DNA from 2 places in the Micrococcus sp. H39-S4 genome. Region 2 is predicted to be linked to the other one. Evidence: riboswitches for the same ligand, from Rfam matches in the RefSeq annotation. Region 2 holds a riboswitch; the other holds the start of a gene.
What was found. A riboswitch is a leader RNA that binds a small molecule or an ion and turns the genes downstream of it on or off. The one in region 2 is predicted to bind S-adenosylmethionine.
Positions count from the first base shown of each region.

Region 1: linked by a shared signal. The riboswitch ahead of O3T09_RS06160 (bifunctional o-acetylhomoserine/o-acetylserine sulfhydrylase) and the one ahead of O3T09_RS03095 (flavin reductase family protein) in region 2 are both predicted to bind S-adenosylmethionine.

Region 1 covers NZ_JAPVLT010000004.1:233,972-240,987, forward strand. Annotated here, with positions in the region: gene gatB (Asp-tRNA(Asn)/Glu-tRNA(Gln) amidotransferase subunit GatB) at 1-464, shown strand, start outside; gene O3T09_RS06145 (phosphotransferase) at 480-1,556, opposite strand; gene O3T09_RS06150 (CPBP family intramembrane glutamic endopeptidase) at 1,697-2,593, shown strand; gene O3T09_RS06155 (VOC family protein) at 2,612-3,247, opposite strand; SAM riboswitch class IV at 3,425-3,540, shown strand; gene O3T09_RS06160 (bifunctional o-acetylhomoserine/o-acetylserine sulfhydrylase) at 3,671-5,038, shown strand; gene metX (homoserine O-acetyltransferase MetX) at 5,035-6,165, shown strand; gene O3T09_RS06170 (SGNH/GDSL hydrolase family protein) at 6,241-7,016, opposite strand, start outside.
Region 2 covers NZ_JAPVLT010000002.1:225,780-232,795, forward strand. Annotated here, with positions in the region: gene O3T09_RS03070 (mechanosensitive ion channel family protein) at 1-1,157, opposite strand, end outside; gene O3T09_RS03075 (hypothetical protein) at 1,166-1,333, opposite strand; gene hisD (histidinol dehydrogenase) at 1,468-2,784, shown strand; gene O3T09_RS03085 (RNA-binding S4 domain-containing protein) at 2,795-3,163, shown strand; gene O3T09_RS03090 (hypothetical protein) at 3,211-3,831, opposite strand; SAM riboswitch class IV at 4,020-4,139, shown strand; gene O3T09_RS03095 (flavin reductase family protein) at 4,213-4,737, shown strand; gene O3T09_RS03100 (cold-shock protein) at 4,976-5,179, shown strand; gene O3T09_RS03105 (MFS transporter) at 5,390-6,610, opposite strand; gene O3T09_RS03110 (FMN-binding glutamate synthase family protein) at 6,730-7,016, opposite strand, start outside.

The DNA of each region.
Region 1 (7,016 bases), on a different contig from region 2:
GCGTCCTGGACGAGATCGTCGCGACCGTGGAGGCCGGCGCCTCCGCGGCGGCCGCCCGCAAGTGGTGGATGGGCGAGATCGCCCGCCTGGCGAACGTCCGTGAGGTCGCCGTCGCCGAGCTGGGGATCACCCCGGCGCACGTGGTGGAGGTCGAGGAGCTGATCGCCGCGAAGACGATCAACGACAAGATCGCCAAGCAGGTGCTCGGTCTGGTGGCCGACGGCGAGGGCGCCCCGAAGGAGGTCGTCTCGGCGAAGGGCCTGGCCGTGGTGTCCGACGACGGCGCGCTCACCGAGGCCGTCGACGCCGCGATCGCCGCCAACCCGGACGTGGCCGAGAAGATCAAGGGCGGCAAGATGGCCGCCGTCGGCGCCCTGATCGGCCCGGTCATGAAGGCCACCCGCGGGCAGGCCGACGCCGGCCGCGTCCGCGAGATCGTCCTGGAGCGCCTGGGCGTGTCCTGACGACCGCGCGGGCCCTCAGCCGTCCAGGGCGGTGAGGGCCCGCGCCACGCGGGGCAGGGTCTTGCGCAGCAGGCGCCGCCAGGACCCCGCGGCCAGCCCGCCGACGATCGCGTCCCGGGCCGCCGCGTCGTCGAGCGTCTCCAGGGCCATCGCCCCGAGCCACACGCGGGCCCGGCGCGCCTCGGCCGCGTCCCGGGCCAGGTCGGGCACCTTCTCCTCGCCGTGCCAGAGCGCCAGGTAGGCCACGTTGAGGGCGGGGTCCCACGCGCACGCGAAGTCCCAGTCCAGCACCCCGGCCAGCGCCCAGCGCAGCGGGGCGCGCGGGTCCTCGTCCTCGGGCACGGCGCGCCAGCGCATGTTGTGCCCGGCCAGGTCGCCGTGCACGAGCGACGGCGGCACGGGCGGCGCGGCGGTCCACGTCGTCACCGCGTCCGCGAGGGCAGCCACCGCGTCCGGCCACGCCTCGGCGCCCAGCCGCGCGTCGACGTCGTGCCCCTCCCACGCGCCCAGGCGCGCGGCGACCGCCCCCGGCAGCGCCGCGACGTGCCGGGCGCGCTCCGGCGTCCACGGGCCGCGGAACGCGAACGGGCGGCCGAGGTGCGGGGCGATCCGCGGGTCGGTGACGTCCACGGCGGCGAGGTCGTCGAGGACGCCGCGCAGCACGGCCGGATCGCCCTCGTGCGGCGGGTGCGGCCCGCCCGGGAGGAAGCGCTGCAGCACCGCGGCGCCCGGGCCCGCGGGGACGGGGTCCGAGAGGGCGACCGGGACGGCCCACGGCACGTCGCGCTCGGCCAGGGCCGAGGCGAGCCCGTCGAGGAGGGCCAGGCGCCGGGGCAGGTGCGCCGCGGGGTCCCGCTCGGGCGCCCACCGCGCGGCGGGGGCGGCGCCGACCTCGTGGGCCCGCGTCATCCGGAGGACGCCGACGTCCTCGAGCACCAGCACGCGGTGGAACTGCCCGCCCTCCTCCACGGACGCCGCGGCCCAGTCGGCTGTGCGGAGCCGGCGGGCGAGGGCGGGGTCGAGGCCGGGGCGGAGGTGCTGCAGGGCGCGGTGGACCAGCTCGAGCTCGCTGGGGGCAGGCGGGGAGACCACACGACCACGCTAACCCTCCCTCCGCCCTCCCGGACTTTCGAACGTGACATCGGGGGAATGGGGACTTTCGAACGGGAGACAGGCCCTCCCTCACGTTCGAAAGCGCCCGGGGGGAGAGGGGCGGGCGGATACTGGGGGGCATGCCCGCCACCCCGCGCACGTCCCGCTCCCAGGCCGGCCCGGCCGTCCGACCCGCCCCCGCGCTGCCCGCCCCCTCGGCGCGCACGGTGCGGTGGGAGATCGCGATCGTCCTCGGCCTCTCTCTGGGGAAGTCGGCGGTCTACGCGATCGTCCAGCTCATCGACAAGGCCACCCAGGCCCCGCTCGGCGAGCAGACCACCGTCCTCAACCCGGCCCTGGCCGACCGCTGGGTGTTCGACCTGACCTATCAGCTGCTCGGCATCGGGTTCGCGCTGGTGCCGGTGGCCCTCGTGCTGCACCTGATGCACCTGCGCGGCCGGAACCCGTTCCGGGTGCTCGGCCTCGACCTGCGCCGCCCCGGCCGCGACCTGGCCTGGGGCCTGGGCCTGTTCGCGGCCATCGGGCTGGGCACGCTCGGCGTCTACGCCGCCGGCCGGGCCCTGGGGATCACGACGGCGATCGTCGGCTCGGCGCTCGGGGAGAGCTGGTATCAGGTGCCGGTCCTGCTGCTCTCCGCGCTGCGGCACGGACTGCTGGAGGAGGTCATCGTGGGCGCCTGGCTCGTCGACCGGCTCGGGTATCTGCAGCGGCTGCGCGCCGCGGGCCTGGCGCGCGATCCGGCGCCGGCCGTGCCGTCGTCGTGGGTGAGCGCCGAGGGGCTGTACCTGCCGACCCGCGCGGCCGTGGTGGTGCTCGCCCTCGCGCTGCTGCGCGGGGCGTACCACCTGTACCAGGGGATCGGGCCGGGCGTGGGCAACGCCCTGTTGGGCGTGGTGTTCGCGCTCGTGTTCCTGCGGGTGCGCCGGGTGATGCCCCTGGTCATCGCGCACGCGCTGCTGGACGCCGTCGGGTTCGTCGGCTACCCGCTGCTGGCGCGGGCGGGGCTGCTCGGCTGAGCGGCCCCGCCCCCGCGCTCAGAGCGTGACCTCGCCCTTCGGGGTGCGGAAGGTGACCGAGACGATGCCCGGGGTGCCGGAGGGCGCGACGTACTCGATGTTCACGTCCTGGACCTGGCCGTCCTCGTCGTCGCCGAGCCACTCGGCGAGGCGCTCGGGGGAGCCGGCGATGTTCAGGCGCTCGATGGTGGCCTGCGGCTCGGCCGCCTGCGAGGGGTGCATGTCCTCCTGGCCGTCGGCCCAGCGCAGGATGAACGGCAGCTGCGGGTCCGCGAGGGTTCCCTTGATGCCGATCTGGCGCCAGGACAGCTCGCGGCCGTCCGGGAAGCGACGGTTGCCGGGGACGGCCTCGCGGCCGAGGCGGCGCTCGAACCGGCCGATGTCCGGGGTGGCCACCGCCCAGCTCATCCAGCCGCCGCCCTGCTCGGTGCGGGCGCGCACGAGCTGGCCGAACGGCGCGCTGAGGGAGGCCGGGTGGTCCAGGGCCTCGACGACCTCCAGATACTGCCTTTCCGTCATGGGGAAGAGCGCGTTCTGGGTGCCGAAACGTGGGTGGACACCGCCCTTGATCCGCTCGATGCCCAGCGTCTCGGCGATGCGGGCGACCGTGGCGTCCAGGCCCTCGGGGCCGGCGGCGTAGGACACGTGGTCCATGCGACAGGTGTGCACTGCGCTGTTCCTCTCCGTTCCCGGGCTGCCCCGGGGGTTGACCTGGTGCGAGTCCAGGGGCGTCGAGCCCTTGACGGGTCGGGCGCCCCGTGCGGAGAGCGTATCCACGTGTGACACGCGTGACGAAATCGTGGCGGGGCGGCGGGCTACACTCGGAGGCACGGTCACGAGAGTCAGCAACAGGCCCCGGCATGCTGACCGGCAACCCTCCTTCCGCGGTGGGGTGCCCCGGGTGACGACCAGGCCGGCCCCACAACGGACGCCGGCAAGCGCGGGCCGATCCCACGGCCCCTCTCGACGGCGCCGGGTCATCTCCGGCACCTCGACGACGCCGGTCCGCGGATCGGCACGTCGGCCGGCGGGCGGGGCGGCCGGGTCCGGCCCCTGAACCCTTCAGGAGGGTCCGCCATGACCGACCAGCCCACCCCGACCCCCGACGCCTGGGGCTTCTCCACCGCGCAGGTCCACGCGGGCGTCGCCGTCGGCCAGCACGCCTTCGGTGCGACCGCCCTGCCGATCTTCCAGACCACCTCGTACGACTTCCCGTCCGCCCAGGTGGCCGCGGACCGGTTCGCGCTCAAGGACCTCGACCCGCTCTACACCCGCATCGGCAACCCGACGCAGGGCCCGGTGGAGGAGAAGATCGCCGCGCTCGAGGGCGGTGTGGGCGCGCTGCTGCTGGCCTCCGGTCAGGCGGCGACGACGTTCGCGATCCTCAACCTCGCCGGCGCCGGCGACCACGTGGTCGCCTCGGCCAGCCTCTACGGCGGCACGCAGAACCTGTTCAAGCACACCCTCGCCAAGGTCGGCGTCGAGACGACGTTCGTGACCGACCCGGACGACCTCGAGTCCTGGCGCGCCGCCGTGAAGCCGAACACCAAGGCGTTCTTCGGCGAGACCCTCGGCAACCCGCGCGGGGACGTCCTGGACGTGCGCGCCGTCGCCGACGCCGCCCACGAGGCCGGCGTGCCGCTGATCGTGGACAACACGCTGGCCACCCCGTACCTGCTGCGACCGATCGAGCACGGCGCGGACGTCGTCACCCACTCCGCCACGAAGTACCTCGGCGGGCACGCCGCGGCCATCGCGGGCGTGATCGTCGACGCCGGCACGTTCGACTACGCGCAGCACGCCGAGCGGTTCCCCGGCTTCAACGAGCCGGACGAGTCCTACCACGGCCTCGTGTACGCGCGGGACCTCGGGGTGGGCTCGCCGCTCGGCGCCAACCTGGCCTTCATCCTCAAGGCGCGCGTGCAGCTGCTGCGCGACTACGGCTCGGCCATCTCCCCGTTCAACGCCTTCCTGGTGAACCTCGGCCTGGAGACCCTGTCCCTGCGCATGGAGCGGCAGGTGGCCAACGCGGCCGCGGTGGCGCGCTGGCTGGAGGGCCGCGACGACGTCGAGCACGTGGTCTACGCCGGCCTGGAGTCCAGCCCGTGGCACGAGCGGGCCCAGCGCTACCTGCCGAAGGGCGCGGGCGCGTTCGTCTCCTTCGAGATCGCGGGCGGCCGCGAGGCCGGGGCCGCGTTCGTGGACGGGCTCACCCTGCACCACCACGTGGCCAACATCGGTGACGTCCGCTCGCTCGTGGTGCACCCGGCCTCGACCACCCACTCCCAGCTCACCGACGACGAGCAGCGCGCCGCCGGCGTCACCCCCGGTCTGGTGCGGCTCTCACTCGGAGTGGAGGACGTCGAGGACATCCTCGCCGACCTCGAGCGCGGCTTCGCGGCCGCCGCCCGCCGCGGCGACGACGACGCGGGGGAGCGGGCATGACCGCCGTCGCCACGCGTCCGTCGCGCACCGCGCTGCCCCGCGGCGGCCGCCACCGCCTGCGGGTCGGCGAGCTGCGCACCGAGACCGGCGGGCTGCTGCCCGACGTCGAGCTGGCCTACGAGACCTGGGGCACCCTCGCCGCCGACGGCTCCAACGCCGTGCTCGTGCTGCACGCCCTCACCGGCGACGCGCACGTGGCCGCGCACGAGGAGGACCCGACGCCGGGCTGGTGGGACGCCCTCGTCGGCCCGGGCCGCGCCGTGGACACGGACCGGTGGTTCGTGGTCGCCCCCGCCATGATCGGCGGCTGCCACGGCTCCACCGGGCCCTCGACGCCCGCCCCCGACGGGCGGCCCTGGGGCTCCCGGTTCCCGTTCCTCACGCTGCGGGACGCGGTCGAGGCCGAGCGGCGCCTGGCCGACCACCTCGGGATCGGCGCCTGGCGCGCCGTGATCGGCGGATCGATGGGCGGGGCCCGCGCCCTCGAGTGGGCCGCGACCCACCCCGCGCGCGTCGCCGGGGTGGGTGTGCTGGCCGCCACCGCGGCCTCCTCCGCCGACCAGATCGCGTGGGGGCAGGCCCAGACCGCGGCCATCCGCCTCGACCCGGACTTCCAGGGCGGCGACTACTACCCCGGCCCCGGCCCCGTGGCCGGCCTGGGCATCGCCCGGCGCATCGCCCACACCACCTACCGCACGGCGGGAGAGCTCGGCCAGCGGTTCGGCCGGGAACCGCAGGGCGTCGAGGACCCGTTCGGCGCCGTCGTCGGGGTGCCGGGCGGGCGCGGGCGCTACGCCGTGGAGTCCTACCTGGACCACCAGGCGGCCAAGCTCACCGACCGGTTCGACGCGAACTCCTACCTCGTGGTCACCGAGGCCCTCATGGGCCACGACGTCGGGCGCGGGCGCGGCGGCGTGGCGGCGGCGCTCGCGGACTACCGGGGCCGGGCGTTCGTGGCCGCCGTCGACTCGGACCGGCTCTACCTGCCGGCCGAGTCCGAGGCGCTCGCGGCGGCGCTGCCCGCGCGGCCGCCGGTGCACACGATCGCCTCGCCCATCGGCCACGACGGCTTCCTCACCGAATACGGCCAGGTGGCCGACACGCTCAAGCGCACCCTCGCCCTCTGAACTTTCGTTCGGGAAACGGCGGCGTGTCGCGGCACTTTCGTTCGAGAAACGGCCACCGGTCCCCGCCGGCCGGGCTCAGGGCTCGACGACGTCCAGCGGCTCGGTGTGGTCCGAGCCCCGCGGCATCGGCGCGCCGAAGAGCGGCTCGGGGACGGGGCGCTTGGCCGTGACGCCGTCGCCGGAGGAGACGCCGCGGATGCGGCGGACCACCCACGGCGCCAGGTGCGTGCGCACCCACGCCGCGTCCGACGCGCGGGCCTCGCGCCACGTGCGCGGCGCCGGCGGGGACAGGCGCAGGTGCTCGAGGCCGTGCTCCACGCCGAGGGTGTCCAGCACCATCGCGGCGATCGTGTGGTGCCCGAGCGCAGAGAAGTGCAGGCGGTCCTCGGCCCACATCTCCCGCCGGGCGAGGTCCTTGAGCGACCACATGTCCGGCACCAGCGCGTCGTGCCGCAGCGCGATGGTGCGCACGTTCTCGTTGTAGATCGCCACGGTGCCGCGGATGCGGCCGATGACGGGCGTGCCCTTCACGTCGGTCGCGTTGAACAGCAGCACGGTGGCGCCGTCGGAGGCCAGACGCTCGACGACGGCGTCCAGCCGGACCGCGATCTCGTCCGGGTCCGCGCCGCGCAGGATGTCGTTGCCGCCCGCGCACACGCTGATGAGGTCAGGCCGCAGGGCGAGCGCCGGCTCCACCTGGTCCTCGGCGATCTGGTCCAGCAGCTTCCCGCGGACCGCCAGGTTGGCGTAGGCCAGGTCCTCACCGGGCGGCGTCAGGCGGGCGAGCTCCCCCGCCAGGCGGTCGGCCCAGCCGCGGTGGTAGCCGGGGCGGTCCGGGTCCGGGTCGCCGA
Region 2 (7,016 bases):
AGGGTGTCCGGGCGCGGATCGGCGCCGTCGACGCGCGGCAGCGGCGCGGTGCGCGGGCGCGGCTCGCGGGCCGCCACCCCGGAGCCGTCCGGGCCCGGCTCACCCGTCCGGTCGCCACCGCGGGCCTCCGCGTCGGAGCCTTCGGAGGCGGGTGACGCGTCGCCGTGGGCGGGGTGCCGGACCACCATGCGCTGCACCACGATGCCCTCGGGGTGCTCGTGGCGCAGGAAGGACACGAGGTCCTCGCGCACGAGGCAGCGCAGGTCCCAGAGGTCGCCGGAGTTGCGGGCGGAGACCACGGCGCGGATGCGCACGATGCCGCCGGTCGCGTCGGTCACCTGCAGCGCGTGCTCGCGTCCGTCCCACAGGTCCGTGGACTCGAGCAGCTGGGTGAGTCGTGCGCGCAGCGCGTCCATGGGCACGCGCCAGTCCACGTCCAGCTCCACGACGCCGGAGACCTCGGCGCCCACCCGCGTCCAGTTCTCGAACGGCTGGGTGGTGAAGTGCGAGGACGGGTAGACCATGCGGCGGCCGTCCCAGAGCTTGAGCACCACGTTGGACAGGGTGATCTCCTCGACGGTGCCGAACACGCCCTCCATGTCCACCACGTCGCCCACCCGGATCGCGTCCGTGAAGGCGAGCTGGAATCCGGCGAACACGTTGGTCAGCGTGGACTGCACGGCCAGGCCGGCGATCACCGAGATCACACCGGCGGAGGCGAGCAGGCCGGCCCCGAGCGAGCGCACCTCGGGCACCCCCAGCAGGACCACGGCGACGGCCACCACCACGATCACCGCGTTGAGGATGCGCCGGATCAGGATGGTCTGCGTGCGGATGCGTCGCTCGCGGCGGTGCTCGACGCCGGTCTCCTGGTAGCGGCCGAGGATCCCCGCCTCGATCACGCCGACCAGGCGCCACGCGGCCCACGCGCCCGCGGCGGCCACGGCGATGAGCAAGAGGAACGACGCCGGCCGGTACCAGGTCTGCTCCTCGGCCATGACCCCGAGCCAGATCCGGGAGGCCAGCAGGCCGGCGGCGACGGCGGCCGGCAGGCTCAGCCGCGCGGCGCCGTGCTGGAACGCGGGGCGGCGCACGAGCACGACGCGTGCCACCTGCAGGGCCAGGTACACGACCGCCGCGCCGATCGCGAACGCCATCAGCACGGTCAGCAGCGTCCCCCATTCCATTCCACGCCGAAGGCCCGGGTGGTGGCGGCCGCCCCGTCCTGGATGTCCCCCTCCACCCCGGTCGGCACGGTCTCGCCCGCCAGGAGGCGGTCCAGGGCGGTCAGCAGGGGCGGGGTCGCGAGGGCGGGCAGGACGGGGAAGACCATGACGACAGTCTGACACCCGCCCCCGGACGCACCCCGGAGAAGAGCACAATGGAGCCTGACCGTCCGCGCGGTCCGGGCCCGGCCGTCGTCGTGCCCCGTCCCGCCGGCCCGCCACCGCCCCTCTGGAGGAATCCGTGCTCTCCGTCACCGACCTGCGCCCACTCGACACCGCCACCGCGGACCTGTCCCGCATCATCCCGCGGGCGAACGTGGACGTGTCCTCCGTGGTGCCGGTGGTCGCCCCGATCATCGAGCAGGTCCGCCACGGCGGCGAGCAGACCCTGCTGGAGCTGGCCGAGCGGTTCGACGGCGTCCGTCCGCCCGCCCTGCGCGTGCCCGCCGAGGCGCTCGAGGCCGCCCTGGCCGGGCTCGACCCGCGGGTGCGCGCCGCCCTGGAGGAGTCGATCCACCGGGCCCGGCTCGTGCACGACGCCCAGCACCCCCAGGACTCCACGGTCGAGCTCGGCGAGGGCGCCGTCGTGGAGAACCACTGGATCCCCGTGGGCCGCGTGGGCCTGTACGTGCCCGGCGGCCGCGCCGTGTACCCCTCCTCGGTGGTGATGAACGTGGTGCCCGCGCAGGCCGCCGGCGTGGGGAGCCTCGCGGTGACCTCACCCCCGCAGCGGGACCACGGCGGCCTGCCCCACCCCACCGTGCTCGCCGCGTGCGCGCTGCTGGGCGTGGACGAGGTCTACGCGGCCGGCGGCGCCCAGGCCGTGGCCATGCTGGCGCACGGCGTCCAGGACGACGACGGCGGGTGGCTCTGCGCGCCCGTCGACCTGGTGACGGGGCCCGGCAACGTGTACGTGGCCGCCGCCAAGCGCGCGCTCCAGGGCGTGATCGGCGTGGACGCCGAGGCCGGGCCGAGCGAGATCGCCGTGATCGCGGACGGCACCGCCCGCGCCGACTGGGTGGCCGCGGACCTGATCAGCCAGTCCGAGCACGACCCGCTGGCCGCCTCCGTGCTCATCACCGATTCCGAGGACCTGCTCCGGGACGTGCAGGCGGCGATCGAGGCGCAGGTGCCCGGGGCGTTCCACGAGGATCAGATCCGCGAGGCCCTCACCGGCCCCCAGTCCGGCGTGCTGCTGGTGCGGGACATGGACCAGGCCGTGGAGGTCTCCGACCGCTACGCCACCGAGCACCTCGAGATCCAGACGCGCGACCCCGAGGCCCTCGTGGGGCGCATCCGCAACGCCGGCGCCGTGTTCGTGGGCCCGCACGCCCCCGTGCCGCTGGGCGACTACTCGGCCGGGTCCAACCATGTGCTCCCCACCTCGGGGACGGCCCGGCACTCCTCCGGTCTGAACACGGTGACGTTCCTGCGCCTGCAGCAGCGCATCCGCTACACGGAGACCGGGCTCAAGGAGGTCGCGGACGGGATCGGCGTGCTGGCCGAGGACGAGCGCCTGCCCGCGCACGGCGCCGCGATCCGCGCCCGCTTCGCGTGAGGGGGCGGGCGTGAGCGGCGTCCGCATCGACGCGTGGCTGTGGGCCGTGCGGCTGTACAAGACCCGGTCGGCGGCCACGGCGGCCGTGCGCGCAGGCCACGTGCGCATCGACGGCGAGCCCGTGAAGGCGGCGACGCCCGTCGTCGTCGGGAACCGGGTGCGGGTGCGCCAGGACGGACGCGAGCGGATCCTCGAGGTCACGGGGCTGATCGCCAAGCGGGTGGGTGCCCCCGTGGCCCGGCAGCAGTATGTGGACCACTCCCCGCCGCCCGTGCCGCGTGAGCTGCTCGCGGTGCCGTACCGCGAGCGCGGCGCGGGCCGGCCCACCAAGCGTGACCGCCGGCAGCTGGACGCGCTGCGCGGCCGCGACCGACGCTGAGCGACTCAGTCCTCCCCGCGCCGTCATCCGCCGTCGTGATGGTGGCCTCATGCGGAGGGTGCGGTCAGCACCATCCGGAACGGCTTGTCGTTGTCCACCGTGACGGTGAACGTCATCGGCCCCGCCTCATCCACGGGGGGAGTCGCCGCCGACCAGCCGCCGCACAGCGCCTCCGACCCGGCCATCCAGGTCTTCGTTCCCCCGCCGCCCCGTGAGGTCCGGATCTCCGTCTCACCGGTGGCATCCGAAGGACACAGCACGATGACCCGAAGGACCGCACCCTGTTGGGCGTCCACGGTGATCTGCTGCGTGCCCGACCCGACCGCCTCCTCCAGGACGGACTCCTTCTCCGGGTCGAGATGGCCCGCATCCGGATGTCGGCGCGTGTACTCGACCAACGTCATCCCGTCCTCCTCGAACAGCGCGGCGGGGAGTGCTTCTTCGCCGGCCGGTGACGACGCGGACGAACCGGTGGCGGAGGTCGACCGGGTTGCCGAGGGGGCTGCTGACGTCGCGGTGACGGAGGACGCCGCAGCGGTGGAGGCCTTCGCGGTGGAGGAGACGCTGCCCGGGGAAGCGGAGCATCCCGAGATGGCGGTACCGAGGAGAGCCGCGACGACCACGGCGGCCGGCAATGCCGCAGGCTTCTTCTCGATGTCCATCCGCATGATCTGATCCCTCCCAGAGAACCGTCTGCGGGGGCCGCGGGCTGCGGTCTCGAGCTCCTCCCTCTCGAGTGAGATGATCCTGGCTGGGGATGCGCGGTGTGTCAAGCTTCACTTTGGGGAACTCTCATGACGCCGCGCGACCGCCGCGCTTTGACCGTCCCACGGACCCCTCCGTAGGCTTGGCTCAGAATCACGAGTTCCCGTCATTCACGGCCCTGGCCGGCGGGACGGCAACCCTCTCACGCAGTAGTGGGGTGCTCCAGGTGATGATTCGGCCCCTCGGACACCCCGACGGGCAAGTACCGCGCCTCCGCGGATCCGGGCGATCCGCGTTCCCGCCGTCTGCGGAGCCGCGCCAGTCATCGGAAGAGGACGCGCGCCATGACCCTGACCCACGAACCCCACACCGCCACGTGGGACACCGACCTGTCCCTCGGCAACCTCCGCTCCGGCCTCTCGGCCTTCCCCACCGGGGTCGTCGCGCTGGCAGGCCTCGCCGACGGCGTCCCCGAGGTGATGGTCTCCTCCTCCTTCGGCGTGGGCATCTCCTGGGAGCCGGCCCTCGTGTCCTTCTCCGCGCAGAACAGCTCCCGCACCTGGCCGCGCCTGCGCCGGGCCGGGGCGATCGGCGTCTCCCTGCTCGCGGCGGACCAGACGCCGCTGTGCCGCCAGCTGGCCTCCCGCGAGGGCGACCGCTTCGCCGGTCTCGACGTGCACCGCAGCCCGCACGACGCCCTGCTGATCGGGGGCTCCTCGCTCTGGCTCGAGACGCGGGTGCACGCCGAGGTCCCGGCGGGCGACCACACGGTGGTGCTGCTGGAGGTGACGGCCTTCGCGGATCACACGGACGCCGCTCCCCCGGCCGCCCTGCACCGCAACCTCTTCCACGGCCTGCGCGCGCTCTGAGCGAACTCCAGGTGAACAATCGGGCCCCTGGTTCCCGGTCGGCGAGATCCGTGCAATGATGGAGCCTGAAGTTGATCAAGCTGTATCCCGCCATCTTCACTGCTCGTCAGCCCGGCATCGCCGGCGTCGATGAGTGTTGGGCAAGCGGTTCAGTCTCGCCGCTTCACCCGCGTCCCACATCCGGGCCGCGGTCCAACACCGCCACCGCACCGCGGGGGCACATCGAAAGGACACCATCATGGCTGTCGGTACTGTCAAGTGGTTCAACGCTGAGAAGGGCTACGGCTTCATCGCCCCCGAGGACAACTCCGCGGACGTGTTCGTGCACTTCTCCGCCATCCAGGGCAACGGCTTCAAGGAGCTCCAGGAGAACGACCGCGTCGAGTTCGAGACCCAGGACGGCCCCAAGGGCCTCCAGGCCGCCAACGTGACGAAGCTCTGATCTTCGCCTGACGCACGGCTTCCGACGCCCCCGGTCCACACGGACCGGGGGCGTCGTCGTGTGTCAGGCGTCCACGCCCCGCCGCGCACTGCGCCGCACTCCGCCGTACGCCCGTTCGACCGCGGCGCTGCGACATCACCGCAGGGCTGCACTGCGGTGATGTCGCTGAGGCGCGGTCCTCCGGGGTGGGCCTCGTCCTGGCCCTGCGCGTCAGGCCGCGCCCCGCCGACCCACGTGGCGACGCAACAGCAGCACCACGCCCAGGGCCAGCAGATACCCGGCCGCGACGACCGCGAAGCCGGCCCGGTAGTCGCCCGTGACGTCGCGCAGCAGGCCCATCAGCAGCGGGCCCAGGGCGAAGCCGGCGTACATGCCCATCGAGTTCGCCCCGGTCGCACGGCCCAGCCGCTCGGCCGGCACCTCGCTCAACAGGCCCGCGTTGATCACCACGTTGGCGCCCAGCACCGTCAGTCCGTGCACCGCGGCGCCCACCCACAGCAGGACCGGCAGATCCAGCAGGTCCGCTGCGAGGAACACCAGGACGCCGGCCACGGCACCCAGGCAGATCACGGTCAGCAGGGTGGTGGGCCGGTCTCCGGAGCTCATCCGCCGGCTCCACCCGATCCGGGAGAGCACCCCCACCACCCCGGACACGGCCGCCGCGGCACCGCCGGCCACGAGCGTCATCCCCAGCGTCTCGACCGCGAACAGCGGCAGGTACGTGTTCGTGGCCTGCATGCCCAGGCCGGTGAGGAACGCGATCGCCGCGAAGAACCAGACCGTGGCCGGCAGGGGCGAGGTGTCCCGCCGTCGTCGTCCGCCGACGGGGCCGGTGGCCGGCGGCGGCGCCCCGGGCAGCGGCGGGGCGGCGACCAGCGCGAGCACCCAGAGCGCCCCGATGAGCACCGCGGCCCCCAGCGCGGCGCCCGTCCAGCCGAGGGCGAGGGACGCGGCCGGGAAGAACAGGCCGCCGACCAGCTGGGCCGCCTGCACGCCGGACTGCTTCACCCCGACCCACCCGATGCGCCTCTCCGGCGGCACCACGGTCCGGATGATCCGGTTCGTGGTGGGGTTGGAGATGGCCTGCGTGACGCCCGCGACGGCGGCCGCCGCGTACAGCACGGGCAGGGACGGGGCGACGGCGCCGAGCACGAGCGCCGCGGCGGTGCCGCCGAAGATGATGCTCAGCTGTGCGCGGGCGGACAGGCGGTCGGCGGCCCGGCCGAGGCCGAGCGAGGTGACGGCGGCCGCCGCGAACACGACCGTCATCACGGTGCCGAGCTGGCCCGAGGTGACGTCGAGCCGCTCCATCACGACCGTGGAGGAGGCGGAGACGCCGTAGTTGAACAGGGGCCCGGCGCCCATGGCCGCCAGCAGCACCCACAGCAGGGCCGTGGAGGGGCGGCGAGCGGCGGGGGCGGGCGGGGTCACGGCCCCAGGCTACGACCCCTCACGCGACGAGGCGGGAAATCCATCTCATGGGCGCCCGGGGGCGTCGTGTGAGGTGGATTTCCCGCCTCGAAAGGGGCGGGGGTGACTGCGGGGGTGGGTCAGCCGACGCGGCCCTCGCCGCGGTGCTCGCCCTCGACGCGGCCGGTGGTCCCCCGCTGGGTGACCTCCTCGCCGTCCTGGCGCTCGGGCCGCTCGCCGGCCTCCGCCGGCAGGCCCTCGTTCTCGTCGGTGGGCGTCTCGCCGGCGGTGGCGGCGGGTGCCGGATCCTGCGGGGCCCGACGACGGCCGCCGTGCGAGGACAGCGACTCACCCTCACCCAGCGAGCTGACGCGCGGCATCGGCGACGTGGTCAGCGGCACGGACTCGGTCCGCCGGGCGTCGACCA